DNA from 4 places in the Mesorhizobium sp. CNPSo 4689 genome. Region 4 is predicted to be linked to each of the others. Evidence: predicted binding sites of a transcription regulator. Region 4 holds the regulator's gene; each other region holds the start of a gene.
What was found. The regulator PhoB, encoded in region 4, activates phosphate uptake and scavenging genes when phosphate is short. The targets are predictions, from matches to a motif close to TGTCATNNANCTGTCAT.

Region 1 (3,358 bases), on a different contig from region 4:
GCGTGCCGCATGAGCAGGAAACTGTCGGAAGCGCCGCTCGTCCACGTGACGGCGCAGATCGAGAATTCGACGCTCGGCCGCTGGACAGAGATCGCCGACCGCAGCCGGGTTTCGGAGAGCATCCTCGGTGACTATTCCTACATGATGCAGGATTGCGCCGTCTGGTGTGCGACGATCGGCAAGTTCTCCAACATCGCGGCAAGCGTGCGCATCAATGCCACCAACCACCCGACATGGCGGCCGACGCTGCACCACTTCACCTATCGCGCTTCGGACTATTGGGACGACGCCGAGCACGAGAGCGAGTTTTTCGCCCAGCGCCGCGCCAAACGCGTCACAATCGGCCACGACACCTGGCTCGGCCATGGCTCGACCATCCTGCCCGGCGTCACCGTCGGTGATGGCGCTGCGGTCGGCGCCGGCGCGGTGGTGTCGAAGGACGTCGCGCCCTATACCATCGTCGCCGGCGTGCCGGCGAAGCCGATCCGCGAGCGTTTCGACCGCCGCACCGCCGAGCGCTACCAAGCGCTTGCCTGGTGGGATTGGGACCATGCCGACCTGCGCGCTGCGCTCGACGATTTCCGCGAGCTGGAGGCGGAAGCGTTTCTGGAGAAGTATGGCGGCTAGTGAATGGTGAATGGTGAATGGTGAATGGCGAATAGGGGCGACCAATTGGGCTCGAGCCCAGTGAAGCCTCTCCATTCACCATTCACCATTCACATCCCTGACACAGGACTCGGACAGGACACGGTCTTTCCCCGGAGACCCCCAAATGCTCGACAAGCCAAGATCCTCGCTCGCCGGTTTTTTCGAAGGCACCAACCCGACCCCTCCCGTGCATCTCGGCACGCGCTATGACAGATCAGGCAATTTTCTGTTCGAGCCCGGCAACACCGTCGTCAGCCATCTCGTCAGCGGCTCGCCTTCCGAAGCGGTGGTCATCGAGGTGCGTAACCGCATGCGCGCCCTGCTCGACGCCGACCGTCTGGCCTTCACGCCGATCTCCAGCCTGCACATGACGCTGTTCCAGGGCATCATCGAGTATCGCCGCCGGCTGCCCTACTGGCCGCAGGATGTGCCTTTAGACACCAGCATCGACGACATGACCCGTCTTTACCTGGAGCGGCTGCAGGGCTTCGAAAACCAGGGCGCATTCAAGGTCAAGGTCATCGATGTCGTGCCGACAGGGCTGACTGTTGCCGGCGCCTCGGACGACGACAGGGCCATCATGAGTGCATGGCGTGATGCCCTGTCGGTGCCGTTCGGCTACCGGCATCCCGACCACGAAACTTACGTCTTCCACATCACCTTCGCTTACCAGATCCGCCGGCTTGCCGACGACCGCGCAGCCGCATGGCAGGATCTGTTCGCAGACTGCCTGTCGCTGTTCGAACGCGAGGCGCCGGTGATCGTGCTCAGGCAGCCGGCCTTTTGCAGCTTCAAGGACATGAACCATTTCGAGGAGCTTCTGGTTCTGGGTTGATCCCGTGCATGTCGCCCAAAGGCCACCGCGGTTTTGGGGCAACGACATGCACAAGCAAAGGATCGCCAAAGGCCTGTGGGCGGTAACAAAACTGACATCAATCCGACACCGCAGGTTCATGCGGCTGCGCTAGCCAAGGTTAACAGACCTTCAATCGCGACTGGACTGGAGCCCTGCCCCATGTCAGCAACCCCTGCCACGCTCGAAATCCGCGGCGTTTCCCGACGATTCGGCAAGAACACCGCTGTCAGCGCCGTCGACCTGTCGATCCCACAGGGCCAGATGGTCGGTATCATCGGTCGCTCCGGTGCCGGAAAATCCACTCTTCTGCGCATGATCAACCGTCTCATCGATCCCAGCCAGGGGTCGATTTTTTTTGACGGCGCCGAAGTCTCGCGCCTGCAGGGCTCGCCGCTGCGCCGCTGGCAGCGCGACTGCGCCATGATCTTCCAGCAGTTCAACCTGGTGCCGCGCCTCGACGTGCTGACCAATGTGCTGCTCGGCCGGTTGAATCATCGTGCTACCATTGCCAATCTGCTCGGTATCTTCTCGCGTGAGGAACGAGCCGAGGCGATAGCAGCACTCGAGCGTCTCGACATCGCCCGCACCGCGCTGCAGCCGGCCGGCACCTTGTCCGGCGGACAGCAGCAGCGCGTCGCCATCGCCCGCGCCATGATGCAACAGCCGAAAATCATTCTTGCCGATGAGCCGATTGCCTCGCTCGACCCACTCAACGCCAAGGTGGTGATGGATTCGCTGCAGGATATCAATTTGCGCGAGGGCATCACCGTCATCACCAATTTGCACACGCTGGACACGGCCCGCACTTATTGCAACCGCATCATCGGTATGGCCGCCGGCAAGGTTGTGTTCGACGGCCCACCCGAGGATCTCAACCGCGAGGCCGTGCGCATGGTCTATGGCGCCGACAGCAACGGTAGCGAAATCTCCGAGGCCATCACCTCGACCAGCGTCACCATCAAGCAAAGAATCGCCGCATCCACTGGACCGCTCGAGCCCGCATTCCCGGGATACTGATCCATGATCCCGCAAAGTGGACGCCGGTTTGCGGGAAAGATCATGGACAAGCAAAAGAGCGATCTGGATCGCCAGCCCGCGTCACAGGCACCGTCAAAATTCGAACGCAGCCGGCGCGATGCCGGACTCAACAGGAGAGACTCGAGATGTTTAGGAAGATACTCTTCGGTGCCGTTTCCATCATTGCCATGGCGATGGGCGCTGTCCAGGCACAGGACCTGAAGGAATTCCGCGTCGGCATTCTCGGCGGCGAGAACGAAGCCGACCGTCTGCGCAACTACCAGTGCTTCGCCGATCACATCAAGGAAGTCCTCGGTGTCGAGAAGGTTTCGCTGTTCCCGGCCGCCGACTACGACGGCGTCATCCAGGGCCTCCTCGGCGGCACACTTGACTATGCCGAGCTCGGAGCTTCCGCCTACGCCAAGGTCTATCTCGAAAACAAGGACGCGGTTCAGCCGATCCTGACGACGGTCCAGACCGACGGTTCGACCGGCTACCATTCGGTTATGGTCGCCCGTGCGGATTCAGGCATCAAGACACTCGCTGACATGAAGGGCAAGAAGCTCGGTTTCGCCGATCCCGATTCGACTTCTGGCTATCTGATCCCGGTCACGTCGCTGCCCAAGGACATTGGTATGGATGTGAAGAGCTATTTCGCGTCGACCGGTTTCGGCGGCGGCCATGAACAGCTTGTCCTTGAAGTTCTGAAGGGCACCTTTGATGCCGGCACCACCTGGGCCTCCGGCGTCGGCGACTTCAAGGACGGCTACAGCTCGGGCAATCTGCGCAAGATGGTCGACAAGGGCGTCCTCAAGATGGACGACCTCGTTGAATTGT
Region 2 (3,358 bases), on a different contig from region 4:
AGCAATTCCCGGGGAAGGCAAGGCCGGGCGGCGTTGCAGACAGCGTCCTTGGCGTCGCAGGGCCGAAGACACCAGGCTCAGCTGGTGTGGGCGACCGCCTTGTCGACCGTTTCGGGGAAGAAGTCGGGCGCGGCGCGGCGCTTGCCGAACATCATGTCGTATTGCAGCAGGCGGAAATCGTTGATCGCCGGGTCGATCTTCTTCTGCCGCGCCCAGTCGGGTGTCGCCTCGCCGGCCGGCGTCAAGAGAAGGTTGCGGTCGACGACGCGGTAGCGTTCGCGCAGCGCGCCGAGGAAGCCGGTGTAATAGGGATGCGTGATGCCGGCCGTGGTCAATATGTGGTAGGGCAGGAAGGCCGGGCTGACCGCGCCCATGTCCTCGGCCGGACCGGTGCGATTCGACCAGATGATCAGCGGCGTTTGATGATGCTCCAGCATCTGGTCGGCCGGCTCCTTGCGCGGCGCGACATTGTCTTTCATGAAGCCGGTCTCGACATAGACTGGTCCGAGCGGCGGCAGATGGTCGCCGAAAAAGGCGATCACCGTCGGCCGCTCGCGTTTCCTGGCCCATTCGATCAGGCGCTCTAGCCCGCGGTCCGCATCGGCGGAGCCTTCGGTGTAGCTGAGCAGCGATTCCCGCGCCCATGTGCTGATCGGCGCCTGCACCTTGTGGGTCGGATTGTAATAACGATAAGGCTCGTAGGGACCGTGGTTCTGCAGGCTGACGGCGAAGAAGAAGACCGGGTCTTCGCTGGCATCGGCCTCGCGGATGATCTCGTCGGTCATTGCCGCATCGGAGGCCAGCGGTCCGCGCTTCTGCATCGGCGGCAGCGTCTCTTCCGAGCGGAAGTCGTTGAAGCCGAAATCGGCATAGACCGCGCCGCGGTTCCAGAACCAGTTGGTGCCCGGGTGAATGGCGCGCGCCCTGTAGCCCTCGCTCTTCAGGAAGGTGGCCAGCGAGGGCGTCGGCGAGCGCACATATTGCTGGTAGGGGATGGAGCCGGCCGGCAGGAAGGCGTTGGAAAAGCCGGTCAGCGCCTCGAACTCGATATTGGCGGTCATGCCGCCGAATTCGGGCGAGAACATGTAGCCCGAGCGCAGTGCCCGCACATTGGGGATCGGATCCGGCGTGATGGTGACGCCGGGCAGCTTGGTCGGATCCCAGAAGGATTCGCTCATCACGATGATGATGTCGGGCTTCTCGGCGGGCACCGATGCCGTCACCCCTGGCCTGTCGATCGCGGCGATCGCCTTGTCGGAATAGCCCGCCGGCGCCGAGACATGCGCCATCGGCACATTGAGCGCGAAGGCCAGCGCGAAACCGTTGGAGGCGTAGTTTTCCTTTTGGTCCCACATGATCGGAATGATCTGCAGCCGGTCGCGGGTCCACGAGAAGGTGGCGTAGTCCATGATCGAGACGAAGAAGGCGAGCAGCGGCACGGTCAGGGTCAGCCTGGCAAGGCGGCCCTTGCGGCTGAGGACCGGCACCCGGCGCCGCCACTGCCGCCAGCCATAGACGAGCAGCGACAGGCCGCCGACGATGCCGATCGCGATGGCCAGCGCGGTCATCGGTCGCTCGCGCACCAAAAGCGGCATCAGCGACATGATCTGCCTGGAATACAGGAAATCGGTCGGATAGAGCGGGTCGCCGAGATAGTGCGACTTCTGGTGGCCGACAAAGGCCAGCACCAGCGTCAGCGGCGCCACGATCATCAGGCTCTGGTGGCTGCGGCCGAGCACCGCGTCGAGACCAATCAGCACCAGCGCGAACACGATGATGGTGGTCCAGCCCGGCTTGAAGGGCTGCAGGAAGAAGCCGACCGTGCCGTAAAAGTCGCCGCGCACGATCCATTCGATGGCAAAAACCAGTATGGCGGAGGCGAGCAGGCTGATCAGGCCATAGCGTACGACCGGCCACTTCCGCCCCGGCAGATAGCCGGTGGACGGATCGCCTTCCAGAAACTGCGGCGCGCGTTTGGCCACGCCCTTTCCGATCCTTGCCACTTCACTTCCCCCGGCCCACGCAACGCGTCTTTCCCACTCGCGTCACTGATCTGTCATAGAACTGTCATGCAAAAGCTAGCGGCTGTGGCGAAAATAAGAAGAGCCAGCAAACGATTCGTGAGCGGTTTTCATCAGGTGTGATCGCCAAAAAGGCTTTCGGAACAGGGACTCGACCGGTTTTTCCGGCCGCAAGGAAGGCTGAAACGCTGCCCGCGGGCTTGACTTGGCCGTCCGCCTTGCGTCACAGGCAGGGAAAAACCAGCCTCTGGAGAAGCCCAAATGGCCGTCGCATTCACCTTTCCGGGACAGGGCAGCCAGGCTGTCGGCATGGGCAAGGATCTGGCGGATGCCTTTCCCGAGGCGCGCAAGGTGTTCGAGGAAGTCGACGACGCGCTCGGCGAAAAGCTGTCGAAACTGATCTGGGAAGGGCCGGAAGAGACGCTGACGCTGACCGCCAACGCCCAGCCGGCGCTGATGGCGGTGTCGCTGGCCGCCATCCGGGCGCTGGAAGCGCGCGGCTTTTCGCTGAAGGACAAGGTGTCTTACGTCGCCGGCCATTCACTGGGCGAATATTCGGCCCTTGCCGCAGCCGGCTTCGTTCCGGTCGCCGATGCGGCGCGGCTGCTGCGCGTGCGCGGCAATGCCATGCAGGCGGCGGTGCCGGCCGGCGAGGGCGCCATGGCGGCCATCATCGGGCTGGAACAGGCCGATGTCGAAGCCGCCTGCGCCGAGGCCGCTCAAAGCTCAGTTTGCCAGATCGCCAACGACAATGGCGGCGGCCAGTTGGTGATTTCGGGCGCCAGGGCCGCGGTCGAGCTGGCGGCAAAACTCTGCACCGAAAAGGGCGCCAAGCGGGCGCTGATGCTGCAGGTCTCGGCCCCCTTCCATTCGGCGCTGATGGCGCCGGCGGCAGCGATCATGCGCGAGGCGCTGGCCGGCGTGGCGAAGAACGCGCCGCTGGTGCCTGTCGTGTCCAACGTCTCGGTCACGCCGACCAGCGATCCCGACGAGATCGCCCGCCGCCTGGTCGAACAGGTAACCGGGCGCGTGCGCTGGCGCGAAACGGTGGAATGGTTCGGCACCAACGGCGTCACGACGCTCTACGAAGTTGGCGCCGGCAAGGTGCTGTCGGGACTGGCGCGACGCATCAACCGCGATGTCGCCACCGCGGCCGTCGGCACGGCGGCCGATGTCGAGGCGGCGCTGGCCGTGCTTGCATAATCCACTGGCGATTTGACCCCACCCATGTGAAGGGTGTCGTCTGAGATTCAGGAGACAAAAATGTTCGAACTGACCGGCCGTAAGGCGCTCGTCACCGGCGCAACCGGAGGCATCGGCGAGGCGATCGCTAGAGT
Region 3 (3,358 bases), on a different contig from region 4:
AGATTGCGCGGCATCAGGTCGGCCGAGGAGATGTAGAGGATCGCCCCGTCCGAGGGCAGGCCATGGCCGTTGCCAAAGCAGTAGATGCGGCTGTGTTCGAGGAAGCGGCCGACGATCGATTTTACCCTGATGTTCTCGGACAGGCCGGGCACCTGCGGCCGCAGGCAGCAGATGCCGCGCACGACCAGATCGATCTCCACGCCGGCACGGCTGGCGTCGTAGAGCGCGTCGATGATGATCGGGTCGACGAGCGAATTCATCTTCATCCAGATGCGGGCCGGACGGCCCTCCAGCGCATGCTGAACCTCGTCCGAGATGTGCTTCAGGATGCGCTTGCGCAGCGTGAAGGGCGAGATCGCCAGCCGCATCTCCTCGGCGGGTTCGGCATAGCCGGTGATGAAATTGAACAGCTGGGCGACGTCGCGGGCGATCGTCGGGTCGGTGGTGAAGAAGGACAGGTCGGTGTAGATGCGCGCGGTGACCGGGTGGTAGTTGCCGGTGCCGAGATGCACGTAGTTGCGCAGCTTGCCGTCCTCGCGCCGCACCACCAGCGACATTTTCGCGTGGGTCTTCAGCTCGAGGAAGCCGAACACCACCTGGACGCCGGCGCGCTCGAGATCGCGGGCCCAGCGGATATTGGCTTCCTCGTCGAAGCGCGCCTTCAGCTCGACAAGTGCGGTCACCGACTTGCCGGCCTCGGCGGCATCGACCAGCGCGCGCACGATCGGGCTGTCGTTGGAGGTGCGGTAGAGCGTCTGCTTGATCGCCACCACTTCCGGATCGGCCATCGCCTGGCGCAGGAACTGCACCACCACGTCGAAGGATTCGTAAGGGTGGTGGACGACGATATCCTTCTCACGGATGGCGGCGAAACAGTCGCCGCCATGTTCGCGGATGCGCTCGGGAAAGCGCGGATTGTAGGGCATGAATTTGAGGTCATCGCGGGCGACGGCGACAATCTCCGAGATCTGGCTGAGCGCCAGCGGACCGGTCAAGACGCTGATGCGGCTCGACGAGACGCCAAGTTCGCCGGCGACGAAGTCGCGCAACTCCGGCGGCATCAGCATGTCGAACTCGATGCGGATGACCGAGCCGCGGCGGCGGCGCTTCAGCGCCGTCTCGAACAGGCGCACCAGATCCTCGGACTCCTCCTCGACCTCGATATCGCTGTCTCGGATGATGCGGAACGTGCCGGAGCCCTTGACCTCATAGCCGGGGAACAGCTTGCCAATATAGAGACCGACCGCCTCTTCCAGCGGGATGAAACGGACATGGTTCTTGCGGTCCGGCAGGCGGATGAAGCGCTTCAGCGCCACCGGCAGGCGCAGCAGCGCGCTCATCTCCTCGCCATTCTTGCGGTGGCGCAATTGCAGCGCCATCGAGAAGCCGAGATTGGGTATGAACGGGAACGGGTGCGCCGGGTCGATCGATAGCGGGGTGAGCACCGGAAACACCTGGTCCTGGAAATGCTCTTCCAGCCAGGTCCTCTCGTCCTTGGTCAGCCCATCGCGGGTGATGCTCTCGATGCCTTCCTTGTTGAGCAAGAGCATAAGCGCCGAAAGGCTATTCTGCTGGTCCTCCTGCAGGCGCTCGACCTCGCGCAGCAGTTGTTCCAGCTGCTGCTCAGGCGTGCGGCCGTCAGGGCTCTTCAGCGCGATGCCCTCGCGCACCTGACCGGCAAGGCCGGCGACGCGGACCATGAAGAACTCGTCGAGATTGGCGGCCGAGATCGACAGGAAGCGGACCCGCTCGAGCAGCGGATGATGCGCGTTCAGCGATTCCTCGAGGACGCGCCGGTTGAACTGCAGCCAGGAGAACTCGCGGTTGACGAAACGATCCGGGTTGCCGCTCTGGGGGCTGGCCTTTTCCACGGTGGTGAATTCGCTCTGTACCGGCTTCAGTTCGTTCATTGTTCCTGCTCTTCCCGTGCCAGGTTCCGCCTGGCCGCAAAATGCTCAAGCCGGTTAACCGGCTTAACTTATCCTCTGACAGGCTTTTGCGACAGTTTCATTTCATCGATCTTGCAAACAGACGGGTTATGATCCAGATGCAGACGAGACCGAGTTAAGGAGACGACGATGGCAGGCGGTTCCATTCCCCATTTCCAGAACGATGCGGGTCATCCGGCGATCGACATCGGGGTCCGGGAATTCATGTGCACCGGCGCCAACCCGCCCTTCGACCATCCGCATGTGTTCCTCGACATGGGCGACGACAATGAAAAGGTCTGCCCCTATTGCTCGACGCTCTATCGCTATTCGCCAAAGCTGAAGGCAACGGAAACGCAGCCCGCCGGCTGCCTCTATATCGACCAGGCCGCCTGATCCTCTCGCCACCATGAGCGACGCGCGGTCCCGGCAAATTGTCATCGCCGGGGCTGGCATCGCCGGGCTGACCGCAGCCTTTGCCTTTGCTGAACGCGGCTATCCGGTAAAACTGTTCGAACAAGCCCAGCAGCTCGAAGCGACCGGCGCCGGCATCCAGCTTTCCCCCAACGCAACACGCATCCTGCGCCAACTCGGCGTGCTTGACCGGCTCTCGCCGCACGCGGTGCGGCCGGAAGCGGTCGTGCTGAAGGATGCCGCGACGCTACGCGAACTGGCCCGCATACCGCTCGGGCAGGCAGCCGAAAGCCGCTGGGGTGCCCCCTACCTCGTCGCCCATCGCGCCGACCTGCAAGCCGCGCTGACGGCGCAGGTGGCGGAACGGCCGGGGATCGTGCTCGTCACCGGCGCCCGCGTCAGCGACGTCGCCACCGGACCGCACGGCATCGCCGTGACGGCCCAGGCCGACGGCAAGACAGTCGACGCCGAAGGATCGCTGCTGGTCGGCGCCGACGGCGTCTGGTCGCAGGTTCGGGAGCGGTTCCCGGACCACAAGGCGATTTCCCGTAAAAGCCGGTTTTCGGGCGAACTGGCCTGGCGCGCCACGGTGCCGGCCGACAGTGTCGCCGGAAAGGCCTTTGCCGCAGTGGGCGCAACGAACTCAGTCACCACCTTCCTGCATCCCGGTTTCCACCTGGTCGCCTATCCGGTCAGCCGCGGTACTGCCTTCAACCTCGCCGCCTTCACCAAAGGCGAGCGCATCGCCGAGGCGTGGTCGGGCCATGCCGATCCCCGCATCCTCACCGAGGCCATGCACGGCACCGCGCCCGCACTTGCCCGCCTGGCCGAGGAAGCCGGCCCGTGGATGGCCTGGCCGATCCATACGGTCGACCCGAAGCAGCCTTGGACGGCGCCGGACGGCATCGCGCTGATCGGCGACGCCGCGCATGCGATGACACCCTTCGCGGCGCAGGGCGCGGCGATGGCGATCGAGGACGCCGCGACACTGGCCGACCTCATGGCCGCCTCCCCTG
Region 4 (3,358 bases):
CGTCGCCGATTATCCGACGACGCCTTTCGATCCGGCCACCGCGCTGCCGGTGCAGATCTACATGTGGGCGAACGAGGCCGAACGCGCCTTCGTCGAGCGTATGTCGGGCGCCATCATCATCCTGCTCGTCTTCCTCATGGCCATGAACATCACAGCGATCGTGCTGCGGCGCCGCTTCGAACGGCGCTGGTAAAAGAAGGTATCTGTATGAACATCATGACCGAACAGTCCCTCGAAAATGCAGTGGGCGACAAGATGAACGCCAAGTCGAACGAAGTGATCAAGATGCGCGGCGACAAGGTCGGCGTGTTCTATGGTGACAAGCAGGCGCTGTTCGACGTCAATCTCGACGTCCGCCTCAACCAGGTGACGGCGCTGATCGGCCCTTCGGGCTGCGGCAAGTCGACCTTCCTGCGCTGCCTCAACCGCATGAACGACACCATCGACTCGGCGCGGGTGACCGGCAAGATCACGCTGGACGAAGAGGACATCTACGACAAGAACATCGACGTCGTCGAACTGAGAGCCCGCGTCGGCATGGTGTTCCAGAAGCCCAATCCGTTCCCGAAGTCGATCTACGAGAACGTCGCCTACGGTCCGCGCATCCACGGGCTGGCCAAGCGCAAGGCCGACATGGACCAGATCGTCGAATCGAGCCTGAAGAAGGCGGCGATCTGGAACGAGGTGAAGGACCGTCTGCAAGAGCCCGGCACCGGCCTTTCCGGCGGCCAGCAGCAGCGCCTGTGCATCGCGCGCGCCATCGCCGTGTCGCCGGAAGTGATCCTGATGGACGAGCCCTGCTCGGCGCTCGACCCGATCGCCACAGCCCGCGTCGAGGAGCTGATCGACGAGCTGCGTCAAAACTACACGATCGTCATCGTCACGCACTCGATGCAGCAGGCGGCGCGTGTGTCGCAGCGCACGGCCATGTTCCACCTCGGCTATCTGGTCGAGGAGGGCGCCACCGACAAGATGTTCACCAACCCCGACGACAAGCGCACGCAGGACTACATCACCGGCCGGTTCGGCTGAGTGGTCCGGCGGCAACTTTCAGGCACGAGGACAGGATCATGGGTGAACATCATACCGTCGCCTCTTTCGACGAGGATCTCGGGCAGATCAGCAAGCTGATCTCCGACATGGGCGAACTGGCCGGCGCGATGGTCGGCGGGGCGACCAAGGCCCTTCTGAATTCCGACAATGCACTGGCACAGAGGGTGGTCTCCGACGACGCCATCATGGATGCGCGCCAGCGCGAGCTGGACGACCGCGCCATCACGCTGATCGCCAAGCGCCAGCCGATGGCCAACGATTTGCGCGCGGTGGTCGGTTCTATCCGCATGGCCGGCGATCTCGAGCGCATCGGCGACCTTGCCAAGAACATCGCCAAGCGCGTTGGCACCGTCGGCCTCAGCGTCACGCCGCGCGACCTGTCGCACTCCATCGATGTGATGGCGCAGTTGGTGCTGGTCCAGGTGCAAGGGGTGATCGAGGAATACGCCGCCGCAGACGCCGCGGCACTCGCCAAGCTTCGGAACGACGACGAGCGCATCGACGTCAAATACACCTCGGTGTTCCGTGAGCTGCTGACCTACATGATGGAAGATCCGCGCAACATCACGGCCTGCACGCATCTCTTGTTCTGCGCCAAGAATCTGGAGCGCATTGGCGACCATGTCACCAACATCGCCGAGAACGCCTACTATGTGCTGACAGGCTCGCAATTGCCAGCCAATCGTCCCAAGCAAGACGAGACAGCGATGTCCGCGCCGGCTGCATGACAGGGGTAACCGACTGATGATAGCGCCACGCATCATGGTGGTGGAGGACGAGGAGCCGCTGGGGGTGCTGCTCCGCTACAATCTGGAATCCGAAGGCTACCAGGTCGAGGTGGTGACGCGCGGCGACGAAGCCGAGATCCGCCTGCAGGAAAACGTTCCCGACCTGCTGGTGCTCGACTGGATGGTGCCGGCGGTTTCCGGAATCGAGCTTTGCCGGCGCCTCAGGATGCGGCCCGAGACCGAGCGGCTGCCGATCATCATGCTTACGGCGCGTGGCGAAGAGAGCGACCGCGTGCGCGGCCTCTCCACCGGCGCCGACGACTATCTGGTCAAGCCGTTCTCGACGCCGGAATTCATGGCCAGGGTCAAGGCGCTGCTGCGTCGCGCCAAGCCGGAAGTGCTGTCCAGCATGCTCAAGGTCGGCGACATCGTGCTCGACCGCGAGTCGCACCGGGTCTACCGCAAGAAGAGCGAGATCAGGCTCGGGCCGACCGAGTTCCGGCTGCTCGAATTCATGATGCGGCATCCGGGCCGGGTGTTCTCGCGCAGCCAGCTGCTCGACAATGTCTGGGGCGAGACGATCTATATCGACGAGCGAACGGTCGACGTGCATGTCGGCCGGCTGCGCAAGGCGGTCAACAATGGCCGCATGCCCGACGTCATCCGCACCATCCGCGGGGCAGGATACGCGATCCGGGAAGATTAGGTATGTGCTGATATTCAGGCCTGCGAACGGCGCGGCCTGGCCTCAACACATCTCAAGTCGCGATCAAGCCACGTTCTTTCCTGCCGAACCCGTTCGCTGCTGGACGCCCGGCGCGAAAATCTCCTGGTCGACGAAGCCAAGCGCGCGCATGGCGCAGCCCTCGCGGATCAGCGGCAACTCATTCGGCTCGGTGTCGAAGGAGATCGATTTCGAGTGCTGGCCGCCGGCGGTCTGGGCAATCGCCTCGCGCAGCGCCGGTTCGATCAGATCGAAAGCGGCGGCGCTGACGCCGACCATGGCGACGGGTGCGGGATCGATCAGCGCGAACAGGCTGCCAAGGCCGAAGCCGAGCGCCTCGCCCGCCTTGCGGTAGGCTTCGCGCTCCGGCCCGTCGCTCTCGCGCGCCCGGGCGGCGAGCGCGCGCATGTCGGCGTCGCCGACATCGGTCGGTTCGGCATCCTCACTCATCATCCTGGCGTTGCGCCAGATGGCATAGTTGCCGGCATAGGCTTCGACGCAGCCGCGCCGTCCGCAGCGGCAGAGCGCGCCGCCCGGCCGGTGGATCATGTGGCCGAACTCGCCGCCGGACGAATGAGTGCCGGTGAACAGTTCGCCCTTCAGCACCAGCCCCATGCCAATGCCGTGCGAGAGCAGGATGGCGATGAAATCGTCGCGGTAGCGTTCGGGATCGCGCCATTGCAGCGCCACCGCCATCATGTTGCAGTCGTTTTCCATGGTAGCGGGAATGCCGAACTCGCCTTCCAGAATGTCGGCAAAGGGGATGTCGGTCAGCGACGTGATCGGCGACCACAGCATGGCGCGGGCATGGGTGTCGGTGATGCCCTGGATGCCCATCGCGATGCGGGCGACG

Region 1: a site for PhoB is predicted at 1,576-1,592, ahead of phnC (phosphonate ABC transporter ATP-binding protein). Genes of this name have one in related genera too.
Region 2: a site for PhoB is predicted at 2,055-2,071, ahead of AC04SI_RS21700 (LTA synthase family protein). Genes of this name have one in related genera too.
Region 3: a site for PhoB is predicted at 1,999-2,015, ahead of AC04SI_RS29035 (RNA degradosome polyphosphate kinase). Genes of this name have one in related genera too.

Annotation. Positions count from the first base shown of each region.
Region 1 is NZ_JBWLUZ010000004.1:499,211-502,568, forward strand. It holds gene phnL (phosphonate C-P lyase system protein PhnL) at 1-13, shown strand, start outside; gene AC04SI_RS10045 (DapH/DapD/GlmU-related protein) at 10-627, shown strand; gene AC04SI_RS10050 (DUF1868 domain-containing protein) at 773-1,483, shown strand; gene phnC (phosphonate ABC transporter ATP-binding protein) at 1,664-2,521, shown strand; gene phnD (phosphonate ABC transporter substrate-binding protein) at 2,668-3,358, shown strand, end outside.
Region 2 is NZ_JBWLUZ010000019.1:33,483-36,840, forward strand. It holds gene AC04SI_RS21700 (LTA synthase family protein) at 78-2,003, opposite strand; gene fabD (ACP S-malonyltransferase) at 2,283-3,224, shown strand; gene fabG (3-oxoacyl-[acyl-carrier-protein] reductase) at 3,285-3,358, shown strand, end outside.
Region 3 is NZ_JBWLUZ010000039.1:35,053-38,410, reverse strand. It holds gene AC04SI_RS29035 (RNA degradosome polyphosphate kinase) at 1-1,910, opposite strand, end outside; gene AC04SI_RS29030 (zinc-finger domain-containing protein) at 2,079-2,324, shown strand; gene AC04SI_RS29025 (FAD-dependent monooxygenase) at 2,338-3,358, shown strand, end outside.
Region 4 is NZ_JBWLUZ010000003.1:458,152-461,509, forward strand. It holds gene pstA (phosphate ABC transporter permease PstA) at 1-193, shown strand, start outside; gene pstB (phosphate ABC transporter ATP-binding protein PstB) at 208-1,032, shown strand; gene phoU (phosphate signaling complex protein PhoU) at 1,071-1,781, shown strand; gene phoB (phosphate regulon transcriptional regulator PhoB) at 1,798-2,487, shown strand; gene AC04SI_RS07345 (ROK family protein) at 2,551-3,358, opposite strand, start outside.